DNA from 4 places in the Cytobacillus sp. EB106-05-05-XG126 genome. Region 1 is predicted to be linked to each of the others. Evidence: riboswitches for the same ligand, from Rfam matches in the RefSeq annotation. Region 1 holds a riboswitch; each other region holds the start of a gene.

Region 1 (4,468 bases):
TATTGGGGATATGCACTCGTATTCACCATTACAGCTTCTTTATACTTGATTGGCTCTCTCTACTTTTTCTTTGTATTCAGAGGCTATAAAAAGACAAAAACTGAAGCAGCCTCTGTGAAAATAGTATGATCTGACATATTTCTCGGGAAATGAAAAGGCAATGCCAATTAAACAGGCAATGCCTTTCTGATTTTGTCGAATGAAAAATAAAGGATTAAAGCACTTTATTACTGAATATTAAAGTCAATTGACCCCATTAAAAGAGGTGAGGCTGTGAGGAGTTTACCTGATGTATTTATCCGGGAATTAAAGGCTAAAGGGCATCTTGGATTTTTCTTAAGAAGTTCAAACTTTTCTCTGCTTATTAAGGCGGGAAACACATGCATTCCTTTGAAAATTTCGAATGGGGAAATACAGAAGGCAAGCCGCACCAGCCATTTTGATGTTGAAATCTCGGGATCGGAAGAAGCTGTATTGTCACTGATTACAGGAAAAGTAAAGCTAAGGGATGCCATTTCCCAAAACGAAATAATGCTTGAAACCACTTACAGAAAAAAGTTGCTTCTCGAGTCTTTTTTCTGTTTAGGGAAAATTTCACTGCACAATACTTGACCGTTTTTTTAATAGTATGATAATATCGTTTTAATATTAATTAACTGAATATTCTTATCAAGAGAGGCGGAGGGACTGGCCCAGCGAAGCCCGGCAACCGGTAAAATACACGGTGCTAAATCCAGCAGAGCAGAATGCTCTGGTAGATAAGAAGAGTCGATATAGCCCTCTTCTTATGAAGAGGGTTTTTCTGCTTTTAAGAAATGAAATAAAAACATTTTTATAGAGGAGAGATAGCGATGACGGACAAACAGAAAAATTACCGCTTTGAAACAATTGGAGTACATGGGGGGCTGAAGCCTGACCCTGTAACTGGCGCGAGGGCGGTCCCAATTTATCAGAATAATGCTTATCAGTTCAAAAATACAGATCACGCTGCAGATCTCTTTGCCCTGAAAGAACCGGGATATATTTATAGCAGGATACATAATCCAACTGTCAGTGTGTTTGAGGAAAGAGTGGCCATGCTTGAAGGAGGAGTGGGTGCGCTGGCTCTTGCCAGCGGCCAGTCTGCTATTACACTTGCCATTTTAAATATCGCCGAAGCTGGTGATGAAATTGTAGCCGCATCCAATTTATATGGGGGCACTTATAATTTATTTGCAGTTACACTTCCCAAGTATGGAATAAAGGTAAAACTGGTGGATCCAAAGGATCCGGAAAATTTCCGGAGTGCCATTACAGATAAAACAAAGGCTGTCTTCGCCGAAACAATTGGAAACCCCAGCCTGAAAATCCTGGATATTGAAAAGGTTGCCGCAATTGCCCACGAAAACGGTGTGCCGCTGATTGTCGATAACACTTTTGCTACCCCTTATCTTTGCAGGCCTATTGAACATGGAGCTGACATTGTCATACACTCTGCGACAAAATGGCTGCTCGGCAATGGGACCACAATGGGGGGAGTTATTGTGGACGGCGGAAAATTTGACTGGAATTCTCCTAAGTTTCCGGGCTTTACAGAGCCTGATCCGAGCTACCATGATATTGTCTATAGCGAAGCAATTGGCGAAGCTGCTTATATTATCAAAGCACGGGTACAGCTGTTAAGAGACTTAGGACCTGCAATGAGTGCGCAAAGTGCATTCCAGTTCACACTGGGTCTTGAGACTCTGCATGTGAGAATGAAGGAACATGTTGCCAATACCAAAAAGGTAGTGGAATATTTGGAGGCGCACCCAGCCGTTAATTGGGTGCTCTATCCAGGTCATGAAAACCACCCGGACAAAGACTTGGCAGATAAATATTTGCCAAAAGGAGCCGGGGCAGTGGCTGTATTTGGAATTGCGGGCGGACGAGAGGCTGGAGCCAAGCTGATCAATAGCTTGCAGCTATGGGCACATGTGGCAAATGTCGGGGACGCAAAGAGCCTGATTATCCACCCTGCAAGCACTACTCATCAGCAGCTGGATGAGGAAGGTTTAAAGGCTGCAGGAGTGCCGGAGGACCTGATTCGGATTTCGATCGGCATCGAAAATGCAGAAGATTTAATTGAAGACCTGGAACAGGCGATAGAAGCAGCTGCAGGTCTCACATCGCTAGCTGCAAAAGCGTAAAGGAAAATTTACCATTCACTTTTTTCCGAAAGTTTGAAATTTCATCGTTGACACCTTTTTAATGGCTATGATACGATAGCAAACGTAGTTAAAAAACTGCTTAATTCATTTAAAGTATTAATTTAATATAGAACGTTACGCTCTTATCAAGAGAGGTGGAGGGAAGTGCCCTATGAAGCCCGGCAACCGTCAATTAGTTGAAATGGTGCCAATTCACTCAAAGCATAGCTTTGATAGATGAGAGAAAGGACTAAATTTTTTTATGCCTTTCTGCTCATGTGCAGAAAGGCATTTTTGCTTTTGCGCATGAAAGCCTATATAGAGTGAAGAATAGGGAATAAAAGCAGTCTATTAATTATTATCTGTATCTTTCGATAAAAGAGGTGACTATCACGTTGATTTCCATAAAAGATGTACAGAAGATATTCTCTTCAAAAAACGGTCAGGTAAAAGCAGTTGACGATGTGAACCTGGAGGTAAAAGAAGGAGAAATCTTCGGTGTTATCGGATACAGCGGTGCAGGTAAAAGTACCTTAATCCGCATGCTGAATGGGCTGGAGCTTCCTACCCATGGCAGTGTAACAGTAGCAGGCAATGAGGTTTCAAAGATAAAGGGAAGCAAGCTAAGAAAAGCGCGGCAGGAAATAAGCATGATTTTCCAGCACTTCAACCTGTTATGGTCGAGGACAGTAAGAGAGAATATTGCATTTCCGCTTGAAATCGCATCCGTTTCCCGGCAGGAAAGGCTCAAAAGAGTAGATGAGCTCATTAAACTCGTCGGTCTCGAAGGAAGAGAAGATGCCTATCCTTCCCAGCTTAGCGGGGGTCAAAAGCAAAGAGTTGGGATTGCCAGAGCCCTAGCCAATAATCCAAAAGTGCTGCTTTGTGATGAGGCAACATCTGCCCTTGATCCGCAGACAACAGACTCCATTTTGGAGCTGCTTGTTGACATCAATGAGCGGCTGGGCTTAACCATTGTCCTCATTACACATGAAATGCACGTAATCCGTAAAATTTGCCATCGGGTTGCTGTTATGGAAGGCGGCCGGATTGTGGAAATCGGCCCTGTATTGGATGTCTTTAAGAATCCGAAAGCTGTGATTACAAAGCGTTTTGTCCAGCAGGTGACAGAGCCTGAAGAAACGAAGGAAACAATTGATCATCTGGTCGATTTGTATCCAAAAGGAAAAGTAGTCCAATTAGGATTTGTCGGCGAAGCAGCTGAACAGCCATTGATTACAAACCTGATCCGTCACTTCCAGGTAACTGTTAACATTCTGCAGGGGAAGATCTCCCAGACGCAGAATGGCTCCTACGGTACCCTATTCATCCATGTTGATGGAGAAGCAGAGGAAGTTGCAAAAGCGATTGAATTTATCCATTCTCAGCAGGTGGGCGTGGAGGTGATTTCCAATGCTTAATGAATGGTTTCCAAATGTGAAATGGGACTCCATGTGGGAAGCTACTGTGGAAACTCTCTATATGACAGCTATTTCTGTTATTGCAACGTTTATTTTAGGAGCGATTTTGGGGCTGCTGCTCTTTTTGACCTCAAAGGGGAATATCTGGGAAAATGCAGCAATCAATAAAATTATCTCTGCGTTCGTCAATATTTTCCGTTCGATTCCATTTATTATCCTTATTGTATTACTGATTCCATTTACGAAGTTTTTGCTTGGGACAATGATTGGGGAGGATGCAGCATTGCCTGCATTAATTATTGGTGCTGCCCCGTTTTATGCCCGAATGGTGGAAATCGGCTTGAGGGAAATTGACAAAGGGGTAATTGAAGCGGCCAAGTCAATGGGCGCAAAAACAAGCACGATTATCTGGAAGGTTCTGCTTCCGGAATCAATGCCCGCCCTTGTTTCGGGAATAACCGTGACAGCTATCGCGCTGGTTGGCTACACAGCCATGGCTGGTGTAATCGGCGCCGGGGGTCTAGGAAATCTGGCTTATCTGGAAGGATTCCAGCGGAGCCGAAGTGATGTAACGCTTATGGCGACAGTCATTATTCTAATCATCGTATTTATCATCCAGTTTATTGGAGATATCATTACAACAAAATTAGACAAACGATAAGGAGAGATTGACATGAAAAAATGGTTATCACTTGTTCTTGCACTGGCAGTTGCACTTGTACTTGCAGCTTGCGGCACTTCAGAAGAGGGCGGCAATGCCGGTGAAGGCGGAGATAGTAAAGAAAGCAAAAAGATTACAGTGGGGGCTTCCAATGTCCCTCATGCTGAAATTCTTGACGAAGCAAAGCCATTACTTGAAGAAAAAGGCTTTGAACTTGA
Region 2 (4,468 bases), on a different contig from region 1:
CGGCAAGCGGATCGTCCATGTGCCACATGATTCTTGGAATTTCATTCATGTATTCCTCAGGAGTAATGATATAGCTGATGTTTTCGACTCCCAGCTTCTCTGCTGTTTCTTTCGCTACATCCACCTCGCTGAAGCCATTGCGTTCAAAACCGACTGAAAATGTTTTAATAGCAGGATGGAATTCCTTCGCAATCGACGCAATGATGGAAGAATCGATTCCGCCTGAAAGGAAAGAACCTACAGGAACATCGGCACGCATATGCATTTTGACCGAGTCGAATAACACGTCTCTGATTTCTTTTGTAAAATCAGCTTCTGATTTCTGCACTGGATGGAAAGCAGCTTTCCAATAGCGCTTAATATCCATCGGAGCACCGATTTTTTTAGTAAAATAATGGCCTGGCTCCAGCTTGTGGATTCCCTCTGACATTGTGTTTGGCTCAGGCACAAACTGATAGGTCAGATAATGCTGCAGGGAGTCATAGTTTAATACATCATTCTGAAGTGCCAATAGAATGCTCTTCTTCTCTGATCCAAAGAACGTGCGGTCTCCCTTATCGTAATAAAAGAAAGGTTTAATCCCAAATGGATCTCTGGCTCCATATAAAGACTGCTCCTGTTTATCCCATATGACAAACGCAAACATACCGCGCAATTTTTCAACAGCTTTTTCTTTCATATGGCTGTAAAGGGCAATGATGACTTCTGTATCTGAGCTTGTTTCAAACCTTAAGCCAGCTTTGAGAAGTTCTTCACGTAGTTCCACATAGTTGTAGATTTCACCATTAAAGATAATCCAATAACGCTCATTCTCGTAAGTCAGCGGCTGGTGTCCGCTTTCAATATCGATAATGCTAAGCCGGCGGAAGCCAAATTGAATATGATCATCAAAATAGTATCCTGAGTCATCCGGACCCCGGTGTGTAATGATATCATTCATATTTTGAAATTGTTCTTTATCTGCGTCACGGTAATTTTGTGCTTTTTCATGTACACAACCAATAAAACCACACATTATGTACGTCACCTACTCCATTCTATTCTCGATATTTAGATATAGCCTTAACGGCTCTTTGTCTTAGAAAACATACCCTATAATACTACCACTAATCATTTATAATTAGCACGTGGATTATAAAAAAAATATGTGCGGAAAATTAAGCCATTATCCGAAGTTTAAACGATAACATATAATTATAAACGACTAAAGAGCATAAAGACCGAAAAGTGAATTATCACCCTATATGTATAAAGACGCAAAAAAATAAGCGGGAGTTACATAGTAAATGCAACTCCCACTTTTAAATTTATTATTCAGCTTCAGAACGAAGAATTTCTGCCTTGTCAGTACGCTCCCAAGGAAGGTCAACATCTGTACGTCCGAAATGTCCGTAAGCAGCTGTCTGCTTGTAAATTGGGCGGCGAAGGCCAAGCATGTTAATAATTCCTGCAGGGCGAAGATCAAAATGCTTTCTTACTAAATCAACTAATACATCTTCATCCACTTTACCGGTTCCAAATGTATCAACAGAAATTGAAACAGGCTGTGCCACACCGATTGCATAAGCAAGCTGAACTTCCACTTTTTCTGCCAAACCGGCTGCTACAATGTTCTTCGCAACATAACGTGCGGCATATGCAGCAGAGCGGTCAACCTTCGTAGGATCCTTGCCGGAGAAAGCGCCGCCGCCATGGCGTGCATATCCGCCGTAGGTATCAACAATGATTTTGCGTCCAGTCAGACCAGCATCCCCTTGAGGTCCGCCGATAACAAAACGTCCAGTCGGGTTGATGAAGTACTTTGTATTCTCATCGATTAGTTCTTTTGGAACAACCGGGTTAATAACATGTTCCTTCAGGTTGCGCTGGATTTGCTCCAGGCTGATTTCAGGGTGATGCTGAGTAGAAATAACGATTGTGTCAATTCGGACAGGCTTGTCATTTTCATCATACTCAACCGTTACCTGAGTTTTTCCATCCGGACGAAGGTAAGGAAGGATCTCTTCTTTACGAACTTCAGTCAGGCGGCGGGAAAGTTTATGTGCCAAAGAAATCGGAAGAGGCATAAGCTCCTTCGTTTCGTTGCAGGCAAAACCGAACATTAAGCCCTGGTCTCCTGCACCGATTGCTTCGATTTCCTGATCGCTCATTTGCCCTTCGCGTGCTTCAAGTGCCTGGTCAACACCCATTGCGATATCTGCAGACTGCTCATCAATGGAAGTTAAAACTGCACATGTTTCTGAATCGAAACCATATTTAGCACGGGTATAACCGATTTCTTTTACCGTTTCACGAACGATTTTTGGAATATCTACGTATGTAGATGTTGTGATTTCACCTGCAACTAATACAAGTCCAGTTGTTACAGAAGTCTCTGCAGCAACACGGGCATTCGCATCTTTAGCTAAAATCGCATCTAAGATTGCATCAGAAATTTGGTCACAGATTTTATCCGGATGACCTTCAGTAACTGATTCAGAAGTAAACAAACGACGTTTTGTTGACATCTGGCTTCCTCCTTATAAATAGAAAATTGAGCGAGAAATAAGAAATGGGGAAGCGGAAAAATAATTTTTCCCTGTCATTTCATGGATCTCTGTTTGATACGGAACTCATTCCCTTAGTAGTATGAAATAAACATGGAGTTTTTATTAGAAAAATAGACAGCGCCGGCAAGAATGCCAGGTATCCATGATTCATAAGCATGCCAAAAACTCACATAAATAGTACATTCCAAAAGCCGTTCATCCCATTGCCTGTGCAAAATAAAAAACCTTCTCATTAGTGAAAAGGTTGAAAGCAAATCGATTCGCGCCTTTCACTCTTATCGTTCAAGGAATTACGTCCTTGCGTCAGGTTAGCACCTTTGCTGATTATTGCCTTTAGCAGGTTGCTGGGTTTCATAGGGCCTGTCCCTCCACCAGCTCGGGATAAGAGAGTATCCGTTCAAGGTTGAATCATACCGTATTTTATCGAACCATGTCAACAGATTTTGATTATTTTTCACCGTTAAATTTCGGCTTAAAAATGTAAGCTTCCCCCTTACAGAGAACAGCTTCCATCGTCACACTTTTTCTTTAGAAATTTTTGCCTGTTTTTCGCAATCCATTTGTATACCGGATCACCGAGAATTGCAGTGAATGGTACATATAAAAAGATGCTGATGAAAAAGGATGCAGGAAAGAGGAACAGCAGTCTCCTTACCGCATAGTACCCCTTTATCACGCTGCCGGAGGGGGTAATAATATGAAGCTCCCTCCGCAAATCGTGTCTGGAAAATGAGATAGACCCAGGCTCTTTTTCATATTCCTGCAGGGAAATCCACTCCACTTTATTCAGCCAATCGAGTTTTTTAAGGATTCTCTTTGTTTCCTTGCATAAAGAGCATGTTCCATCATATAGGGCAATTGTCTTCATTTTAGATCAGTCCCATGGTAAAATTAACACTTTCTTCTATAATAGCATATATCGGTTATAAGGCGATTAAAGTGGATTACTTGTCCAATTGTGACAATTTAATAACAGAGACAAAAAAGTTTCGTAATAGTATAGACTAATCATTTCAATGTGTTATACTAATTTCGAGATGTAATCACTTTCATAAAAAAATCGGGAAAAAGGAAGGTATTCATCAGATGAACTCTGTAAGCATATCAAACGAATTGAGTGAATTATTAAATGGCAGCAACATTCAAGTGCAATTATCCGTTCCTCAGCTTGTGGAAAAAGTTTTAAACCGCAATGAAGGGTCCCTTACTTCCACTGGGGCTGTACGCGCTACCACAGGAAAGTATACAGGGCGTTCCCCTAAAGATAAATACATTGTTGAAGAAGCATCAAATAAAGATAAAATGGACTGGGGCAGCGTAAACCAGCCAATCTCTGAAGAAGCATTCTCTAATCTTTATAATAAAGTAATCAATTACTTAAAAGAAAAAGAAGAAGTATTTGTTTTCAAAGGCTTCGCAGGTGCTGATAAAAAACACCGCATGCCTATCCAGGTGATCAATGAATATGCCTGGCATAACCTTTTTGCACACCAGTTATTCATTCGCCCGGCAGAAGACGAGCTATTGGATCATCAAGCAGAGTTCACAGTCATTTCTGCTCCAAATTTCAAAGCAGACCCTGCTGTTGACGGCACAAAGTCCGAAACATTCATTATCATTTCATTCGAGCGCCGCACTGTTTTAATTGGCGGAACAGAATATGCAGGAGAAATGAAAAAGTCAATCTTCTCTGTTATGAACTATATGCTTCCTGAAAACGGAATCCTTCCGATGCACTGTTCAGCAAACGTTGGACGTGAAGGTGATGTGGCTTTATTCTTTGGCTTATCCGGAACTGGAAAAACAACTTTATCTGCAGATCCGAACCGCAAGCTGATCGGTGATGACGAGCATGGCTGGTCTGCGAATGGAGTCTTCAATATTGAGGGCGGATGCTACGCGAAATGCATCAACTTATC
Region 3 (4,468 bases), on a different contig from region 1:
GATTCTCGGTCCTAATCATTTTGTCCCTCCTTTTTTGAAAAATGACACTTTTCCATCATTATACAATACATGTTTAGATTGACATATAGGATAAATTTCACTCTATGCCAATCGAAAAGGATACCTCGTTAGGTACTATAATCACAGGAGCTTTTTTATTTCCTCTCCAAGGATGAATATCCCTTCCTCCAGTTCCCCCAGCGGGGCATAAGCATACGAAATCCGTATATAATGATTCGGTCCGTCACTGTATATGCTGCCTGGATTCATCAGCAGCTTTCTTGAAATAGCCTGCCGATAGAGACTTCGAATTGGAATATTGGACGGTACTTTCAGCCATATAAAAAAGCCTCCTTCTGGGTAATTCCATTCTGCTATCCCGGACAAGTGAGCATCTAATGCATTCAGGGCAGTATTACGACGAATTCTTAACTTCTCACGTACATTTTCCATATGCTTTTGATAGAGGCCGGTGGACAGCCATTTTTCAGCTACCCTTTGTGAAAGTGAACTTGAACCATAGTCAGTCTGCATTTTAAGATCGGCAAGCCGGTCGATAACAGGTTCAGGTGCTGCTACCCAGCCTATTCGAAGTCCGGGGCTCAATGTTTTTGACAAGCTTCCCATATAAAGGACCTGGCCGTTTTTGTCCATTGCTTTTAATGGCGGCGGAGGCTTTTCATCAAGCCATAGCTCACGGTAAATATCATCTTCCACAATTGGCAGCTGTTCTATTCTGCACGCATCAAGCAGTTCCCTCCTTCTTTTTTCTGTCATTAAAATTCCAGTAGGATTATGATAGGAAGGAATCGTGTATAAAATGGATTTCCCTTTTTCGTATTTCTTCAAAGAGATGCTTTTCGTGATAATTCCCTCCTTATCCATTGGCAATCCTTTTAAATTCATGCCAGAAGACCGGAAAAGCTGTAAAGAATATAGGTAAGAGGGCTTTTCCAGAAATACGGGTGCCCCTCTTTGCACAAGTCCGAGTGAAACAAGCTGCAGTGCCTGCAGCCCTCCCGAAACAATAAGTATCGAGGAAGGAGAAGTGAAGATTCCGGATGCTGCCAAATACTCACTGACTGCCTGTCTTAATGGCAAAAACCCTTTTGGTTCCTCATAACCGAGTTCACTCAATTCATCAGCAGCTTCCTTTAGAACTTTCTGCATTGTTTGTACAGGGAAAATTTCTGGGGAAAGCTCTCCTTTGCTGAGCTGTATAAAAGCGGGGTCATTTTCTAAGTCATTAATTTCCTGAACAATTTTTTCGCTGGCTCTGTGTATCCCTGTATCGATATACTCACTCCAGCTGGCAGACTGCCTTGAAGCGAGCAGAGTCCATGTATTATTAATAACCTTAGTGCCAACCCCTGTTTTCCCCTCTAGTAATCCATCTGCTGCAAGTTCTTCCAGAGCAGTGATAATGGTGCTTCGGTTTACTCCAAACTCTTCAGCCAGTTTCCGCTGGCTTGGAATTTTACTTCCGATTGGCCATTCTCCTTTGGATATCTTTCCTTTAATCGTTTCCATAACTTGCTGATATTTTGGCAATTGTGCTTTATCCATCCATATAACCGCCTTTATGAAAATTGGCTGGCAAAATTCTTTTCTAATTGGTTGAGGACATTGTATCAGTTATTGATTATCCTGAAAAGCAGCACTGATAATGGCTGGAAATGCTGATAAGGGGGATGAAGATGGCAAATAAAAAATTTATGATTATCGGGGCGCATAGTTCTATTATCATTCTCTGGGCATCCGCATTCCCGGGAATCCGGGCTGGGCTTGAATCGTACTCCCCGGAACACCTTGCCCTTTTCAGGCTATTAATTGGCTCTATTGCACTTGGTGTCTTCGCACTGGTAAAGAAGGTGCGCCTCCCGGATATAAGGGATCTTCCTGCTATTTTTATGCTGGGATTCCTTGGTTTTACGGTTTATCATACAGCACTGAATATGGGAGAAAAAACAGTAAGCGCCGGACCGGCAAGCTTGATTGTCTCAATGACTCCAATCTTTTCGGCTGCTTTGGCTGCTTTATTTTTAAGGGAAAGGTTTGGAAGAGCAAGGTGGACTGGTTCCGCTGTCAGTTTTGCGGGTGCCGCACTAATATCGCTTGGTACAGGAGGCGGGTTTGTGATCCAAACCGGTATTTTATTCGTCCTCCTTGCTTCCATTTCAGAAAGCATCTATTTCGTATTTCAGACTAAATATTTTAATAAATACGGATTTTTGTCATTTACATTGTATACGGTATGGGCAGGGACTGCTTTAATGCTGGTTTATCTTCCCGGGCTCGGAAATGAGATCTTTCATGCTTCGGCCGAATCCACTTTAAGTGTCCTCTATTTGGGGATTTTTCCGACGGTAATTCCATATATTGCCCTGGCTTTTCTTGCATCCATAGGGGGGGCGTCTGAAGCGGTGAGCTCTCTATATCTGACTCCAGTAATGGCGTTTGTCATTGCGTGGATTTGGCTGGGGGAGGTGCCAGCTATGTTATCCATTGTGGGTGGGATGATCGCTCTAGCGGGTGTGGTGATTATTCACCGAAAAGATAGCTCTAAAGAAGTTACTGAAATTTATGAAAATGAATCAAGTGAAAATATTTGAAAAATATGATTGACATCCTTTTCTTTAAGATGGTAAAGTAATAAACATATTAACAACCGCATAGTAAAAATCTTCTTATCAAGAGAGGTTGAGGGACTGGCCCTATGACACCTCGGCAGCGGACAAAAGTGTACCGTGCCAAATCCAGCAAGCATTGCTTGAAAGATAAGAAGAGGACCATTGATAAATGCTGCCCTCTTCTTTCTTTAGAAGAGGGTTTTTGTTTTATGCGGAAAAATACTACATCAAGATTCTATTCATAAACATATGAATAATTCTTATCGAGAGAAGCAGAGGGACCTGGCCCAATGAAGCTTCGGCAGCAGGCAGACTGCACTGTGCCAAATCCAGCAGGCGAATAGCCTGGAAGATAAGGAGAGGATTTCAAAAAACCTCTTCTGGCGGAAGGGGTAAATTTCAGGATATAATTCTTAGTTTTCGCATAGGAATAATTAGATAACAAAAGGTGACAGGCACCTATACCAGTTCATTTAAGTGGTATTGGTACCTGACACCATCAAAGGAGAGATGCTGCATGATAGAGTTTCAGAATTTAAAGAAGGTCTATGAAAGCGGAGGTCAGCAGGTAGCTGCTCTGGATGGAATAGATTTAAAGATTAATAAGGGTGAAATTTTCGGGGTGATCGGCTTCAGCGGTGCGGGAAAGAGTTCTTTGATCCGCTGTGTCAATTGGCTGGAGAAGCCGACTTCAGGAAAGGTCATTGTCAGCGGACATGATCTGACGGCTTTATCTGTAAGAGAAATTCGTGAAGTGAAAAGAAACATCGGGATGGTTTTTCAGCATTTTAACCTTTTAAACTCCAAAACCGTGTTTGCCAATGTGGCGATGCCGCTCACACTGGCTAAGATCCCTAAAGATAAAATCAAAAAGCGTGTCCATGAACTATTAGAATTCGTGGGGCTTGCCGACAAGGCGAACAGTTATCCCGATCAGCTGTCAGGCGGGCAAAAGCAGCGGATCGGAATCGCCAGGGCGCTGGCAACCCAGCCTTCCATTCTATTATGTGATGAAGCTACTTCAGCTCTGGATCCGCAGACTACCAGCTCGATCCTGCAGCTGCTGAAAAAAATAAATAAAGAATACAACATTACCATTCTGATCATTACCCATGAAATGTCTGTAATCAGGGAAATCTGTGACCGTGTCGCTGTCATCGAAGCAGGAAAAATTATTGAAGAAGGAACCGTCTTCAATGTCTTTTCTTCACCAAAAACACAAACAGCGAAAAACTTTGTCAGCACGGTTATGAATGATCAAATACCTGACTCCATTAAGCAAGTAATTGAAAAACAGCAGGGGCTTCAAAAGGTATTCAGAATCAACTTTGTCGGAAACTCTGCCGGGCAGCCGCTGCTTTCTCAGGTCGCCAAAAAGTTTAATATCGACTTCAACGTCCTGTTTGGAAATATTACTGAATTACAGGGAACACCATTTGGCAACCTGATTGTCGAATTCCAGGGTCCGGACAGTGAAATCAGGCGTGCTATTCAGTACATCAGCCAGGAAAAAGTTTCAATAAAGGAAGTGACATCACGTGCTAGTTAACCAGGAAAAAATCATCGAAGCCTTAATCGAAACGGTCCAAATGGTGGCATTCTCATTGCTGTTTTCAGCTCTTATCGGACTGCCGCTTGGGATTTTGCTTGTTGTGACAAGGAAAGGGCATCTGCTGGAAAACACCGTTGTTTTTAACATCATAAACAGCATTATTAATATTTTCAGATCAGTCCCATTCATCATTTTAATGGTAGCGATCATCCCAATCACCAGAATGATTGTCGGAACATCGATTGGAACTGCTGCAGCCGTAGTGCCGCTCGTCTTTTATGCAGGA
Region 4 (4,468 bases), on a different contig from region 1:
ATCTATGAAATGAAGGCAGACTGCTGAAATGGGGATGTTTCATCTTTTTTGACACTCGCGATATTGTATGTTGGAAAGCTGTAATGTGTGAAATTTAATTTAAAAGGAGGGGTTAACATGACGAATGTCAATAACCATCAGTTTGTGATTTCCCAAGAAGATTGGTCCCTCCATCGCAAAGGCTATGATGACCAGCAGCGTCATCAGGATAAAGTCCAGGAAGCAATCCGCAACAATTTGCCTGATTTAATAACGGAAGAAAACATTGTAATGTCGAATGGGCGGGAAGTGGTAAAGATTCCGATTCGCTCATTGGATGAATACAAAATCCGTTATAACTATGATAAAAACAAACATGTCGGCCAAGGCGATGGAGATAGCCAGATTGGAGATGTAGTGGCCCGTGACGGATCCGGCAGCAAGAAAGGACCCGGAAAGGGGCAAGGAGCAGGCGACCAGGCAGGCGAGGATTATTTTGAAGCAGAAGTATCACTGATGGAAATTGAAGAAGCTTTATTTAAACAATTGGAATTACCTAATTTAAAGAGAAAAGAACAGGATGAAAATGTGATAGAGGATATTGAATTTAATGACATCAGAAAGACAGGGTTAATGGGCAATATTGATAAGAAAAGGACCATGATGTCGGCATTTAAGCGCAACGCAATGAAGGGAAAGGCAGCGTTCCACCCGATTTATAAGGAAGATTTGAAGTTTAAGACCTGGAACGAAATTGTAAAGCCTGATTCAAAGGCTGTCGTGCTTGCGATGATGGATACGAGCGGATCGATGGGGATATGGGAAAAGTATATGGCCAGAAGCTTTTTCTTCTGGATGACGCGGTTCCTGAGAACCAAATATGAGACAGTTGAAATTGAATTTATTGCCCACCATACAGAAGCAAAAGTGGTTTCAGAAGAGGACTTTTTTTCAAAAGGAGAAAGCGGTGGAACGATTTGTTCATCTGCCTACCGAAAAGCACTTGAGCTGATAGATGCCAAGTACGATCCGCGTAAATTTAATATTTACCCTTTCCACTTCTCAGACGGTGATAACCTGACCTCTGATAATGCCCGCTGTGTCAAGCTGGTGGAAGACCTGATGAAGGTGTCCAATATGTTTGGATACGGTGAGGTCAACCAGTACAACCGCCACTCGACCCTGATGTCCGCCTATAAAAATATCAAAAATGATGATTTCCGATATTTTATTCTTAAGCAAAAAGCAGATGTATTCCATGCGATGAAAAGCTTTTTCAAACAGGAAGAGGATAAGAAGAAATATGCCTAAAGAGAGGGAAACCTCTCTTTTTGTTTCAGCAAAAAGCCCCCATTTTCAGGGGGCTGCTGCTATTTAAGCCTGTCCTTTGTAAGCACTTCTTCCCGATTTACTTCACCACTGGTTTTCACCTCTGCTGAAGTATGTGAATGCTGTACACGACTGGAATTATCGTTGACACAGCATGTATCAGCGGATTTATCTGCCAGTGTTTTGATATCCGATTCATGGACAACCTCCCGGGCTGAAGCACTCTCCATATATCCTTCAGAGTTTTCGGCAGTGATTCTCTGGTTGTCCTGAGTGGAGTTTGGATATTTCCCATAATAGTCAGCGATTAAAACATACTTTCCGTCAAAAACCATGCCTGCGTATTGATCCAGGTCATGTTCATCAAACCGTGTACCATCTTTTTTATCGGGATCAATTCCTGAACTTGTGGCAGGGTCTTCTCCCATGAAAAGAGCTTTAACAGAATCAAGAAAGCGCTGATTGCCCAGCTCCTGGGAACCGACTATTCGCAAGTTCACTCCGTAATTGTCTGCAAAGCTCTCAAGATTTGCGCCATCCTTTGAGACGATCACGAGATTTTCCTTCTGATATCCATTTGACCCTGCACCTTCAATGGCTTCTTTAAGCTCTTGCTGTGTATCGTATCCGCCTATTAATATATTCTTCTTCATATTTTTCACTCCCAGTGTATTATGATATTTTTTTATTTTCCCTGATTTGCAGGCGGAGAAACGTTCTTTTACTTTTGAAGTCAGGATGCAATAGCATATAGTCCGTATTTGGCACAAGCCATAAAAATTAATAAAACTCAAAGAATACAGTATGATAAAGAGATAATAACTGAATTGAATTGCTGCTGGAGGTGGGCAGATATGGAGATTGAGAAACTGACTAAAAGGTTAAGGAACAGAACCCCAATCATTTTGGGGAGTGAGCGATTTTCGAAGTTCGCTATTTTGCTTCCGCTGGTTGAAATCAATAATGAGGTACATGTCCTATTTGAAGTACGTTCACTAAAAATGAGAAGGCAGCCTGGGGAGGTATGTTTCCCCGGCGGAAGGATAGATCCGGAAGATAGGGATGAAGAGCATACGGCCATCCGTGAAACCTCTGAGGAACTCGGTGTGGGCGATGACAGCATCACAAATGTTTCCCCGCTGGATTACATGATTTCCTTCGGTCAAATTATTTACCCTTATGCAGGCATTATCCAAAACCCAGACAAGATTGTGCCGAACCCTGATGAAGTAGAAGAGGTTTTTACTGTGCCTCTGTCATTTCTGAAAAAAGTAAAACCGGAAACGTATCACGTGAATTTTAAGGTAGAGCCAGAAGAAAATTTCCCTTTTGATTTGATTGCCGGAGGTGAAAATTACAATTGGCAGACAAGAAGAGCGGAAGAGGTATTTTACTATTTCCAGGATAAGGTCATCTGGGGGCTGACTGCCAGAATTCTTAAGCATTTTCTTGAGATCATAACGGAAGATTTCAATGAAAGTGAAAGCGTCTGAAGAAAATAATTTTTCAAAAAAGGTTGACGCAGACCTGATAAATGTTTATGATTCATATAAATTGAATACTTAGAAACTTCTTATCAAGAGAGGCGGAGGGACTGACCCTATGAAGCCTCGGCAACCAGCATTCATGCACGGTGCCAAATTCAGAGGAATACATTTTCCGAAGATAAGAAGGCGGAATGAACGGAATATTAATTCAAACCCCTTCTTGTCTGTAATGGACGGAAGGGGTTTTTTGTTTTTACGGCGGCTTTATAAATTTTATCAAGGGGGAATAAATAATGTCAGCGATAACGATCGGGCTATTGGGGTTTGGAACTGTAGGAAAAGGAGTGTATGAAACAATCAGAAAGCATCAGGAAAGGCTTCAGGCGATACTTGGGAAAGAAGTGAAGGTTTCAGCTATCCTGGTCAAAAATGTGAATAAACATTCTTTGCCTGATGAAGAGGTGCTTTTAACAGATGACTTTCAGGATATTATTGAGCTTCCAAAGCTTGATGTCGTAATTGATGCCATTGTTGGCAGGGAGCCGGGCTATACGTATCTGCGCCAGGCCATATCGAGAGGATGCCACGTCATTACAGCGAATAAAGAGATGTTTGCATTTCATGGAAGTGAGCTTGCGAGGCTGGCAAAAGAAAAGAATGTATCACTGGGATTTGAAGCAACAGTCGGCGGCGGAATCCCCATCATTCAGACCATCAGGCAGCTGCTGAATGCCAACAGGATCGAACGGATTGAAGGAATTTTAAATGGCACATCCAATTTCATTTTGACAAGTATGCGCGAGGAGAACGTATCATTTGAAGAAGCATTGAAAATCGCTCAGGAAAAAGGCTATGCAGAAGCCGATCCTAAAAACGATATCGAAGGATATGACGCCTTTTACAAAGCAGTTGTTCTGAGCGAGCTTGTATTCGGGAAAGCGCCGGAACAGGAATACTCTGTAAGAGAAGGCATTACTGATATTACGATTGAACAAATCCGTTTGGCTGATTCGCTGGGGCTGAAATTTAAACATATAGCATCAATTCAGAAGGAAAAAGATTCTGTCCGCTGTACAGTAAAGCCGGTCCTGACAGGAGAATCTCATCCTTTATACAGAGTAGAAGGCGTGCAGAATGCCGTTTCAATCGATGCGGATATTGTCGGAAATATCAGTTTGCAGGGACCTGGAGCAGGCATGTTCCCGACAGCGAGTGCGATTATTGAAGATCTGATTCATGTGGGCAAAGCCGATTTACCTTCAGTATTTGAGGAAGCTGGATCGGAAGAAAATGTTCCTGAACAGCCGCTCTGGGTTATATTGGGTGATGCTGAAGGATATGAATTCCCTGAGGGAGTTGAAATCGCCAGCAAAGTGTCAGAACAGGCCCTGATCGTTAAGGGAGCTGCAGAAGCTGTGTCATTATTAGACAAATCCGGTTTGAAGGCTTATCAAGTGCTTGGAGATTATGCAGTCACGGCAGGGAAGTATAAGCAGGTACAGCCGGTCTAAAAAACAGAAGGGGCAAGCCTTTGAGCTGCCCCTCCTGAAGTATGTTTAGAGATGGTGGATACTAAGCCTGCTGTTTATTAAATAAAGGATTATTTAATCCGGAATACAGGTCTTTAACATGAACTGTTACTATCTTAGCGCCAATCTGGACATGGACCATAT

What was found. Region 1 has a riboswitch for S-adenosylmethionine ahead of AC3WTL_RS16165 (methionine ABC transporter ATP-binding protein). Riboswitches for the same ligand answer to the same signal wherever they lie in the genome.
Region 2: it holds a riboswitch for S-adenosylmethionine, as region 1 does, so the genes downstream of both, metK (methionine adenosyltransferase) here and AC3WTL_RS16165 (methionine ABC transporter ATP-binding protein) in region 1, are expected to answer to the same signal.
Region 3: it holds a riboswitch for S-adenosylmethionine, as region 1 does, so the genes downstream of both, AC3WTL_RS14575 (methionine ABC transporter ATP-binding protein) here and AC3WTL_RS16165 (methionine ABC transporter ATP-binding protein) in region 1, are expected to answer to the same signal.
Region 4: it holds a riboswitch for S-adenosylmethionine, as region 1 does, so the genes downstream of both, AC3WTL_RS20645 (homoserine dehydrogenase) here and AC3WTL_RS16165 (methionine ABC transporter ATP-binding protein) in region 1, are expected to answer to the same signal.

Annotation. Positions count from the first base shown of each region.
Region 1 covers NZ_JBYTDU010000005.1:51,608-56,075, reverse strand. Annotated here, with positions in the region: gene AC3WTL_RS16180 (MFS transporter) at 1-129, shown strand, start outside; gene AC3WTL_RS16175 (SCP2 sterol-binding domain-containing protein) at 274-612, shown strand; SAM riboswitch class I at 664-765, shown strand; gene AC3WTL_RS16170 (O-acetylhomoserine aminocarboxypropyltransferase/cysteine synthase family protein) at 852-2,168, shown strand; SAM riboswitch class I at 2,309-2,412, shown strand; gene AC3WTL_RS16165 (methionine ABC transporter ATP-binding protein) at 2,564-3,589, shown strand; gene AC3WTL_RS16160 (methionine ABC transporter permease) at 3,582-4,250, shown strand; gene AC3WTL_RS16155 (MetQ/NlpA family ABC transporter substrate-binding protein) at 4,263-4,468, shown strand, end outside.
Region 2 covers NZ_JBYTDU010000002.1:10,325-14,792, reverse strand. Annotated here, with positions in the region: gene asnB (asparagine synthase (glutamine-hydrolyzing)) at 1-1,015, opposite strand, end outside; gene metK (methionine adenosyltransferase) at 1,311-2,507, opposite strand; SAM riboswitch class I at 2,822-2,937, opposite strand; gene AC3WTL_RS10585 (thiol-disulfide oxidoreductase DCC family protein) at 3,043-3,417, opposite strand; gene pckA (phosphoenolpyruvate carboxykinase (ATP)) at 3,636-4,468, shown strand, end outside.
Region 3 covers NZ_JBYTDU010000003.1:319,873-324,340, forward strand. Annotated here, with positions in the region: gene AC3WTL_RS14560 (PAS domain S-box protein) at 1-19, opposite strand, end outside; gene pdxR (MocR-like pyridoxine biosynthesis transcription factor PdxR) at 142-1,566, opposite strand; gene AC3WTL_RS14570 (DMT family transporter) at 1,698-2,612, shown strand; SAM riboswitch class I at 2,685-2,784, shown strand; SAM riboswitch class I at 2,888-2,989, shown strand; gene AC3WTL_RS14575 (methionine ABC transporter ATP-binding protein) at 3,148-4,179, shown strand; gene AC3WTL_RS14580 (methionine ABC transporter permease) at 4,169-4,468, shown strand, end outside.
Region 4 covers NZ_JBYTDU010000011.1:37,187-41,654, forward strand. Annotated here, with positions in the region: gene yhbH (sporulation protein YhbH) at 118-1,290, shown strand; gene AC3WTL_RS20635 (general stress protein) at 1,350-1,961, opposite strand; gene AC3WTL_RS20640 (NUDIX hydrolase) at 2,163-2,801, shown strand; SAM riboswitch class I at 2,879-2,980, shown strand; gene AC3WTL_RS20645 (homoserine dehydrogenase) at 3,089-4,306, shown strand; gene AC3WTL_RS20650 (hypothetical protein) at 4,368-4,468, opposite strand, start outside.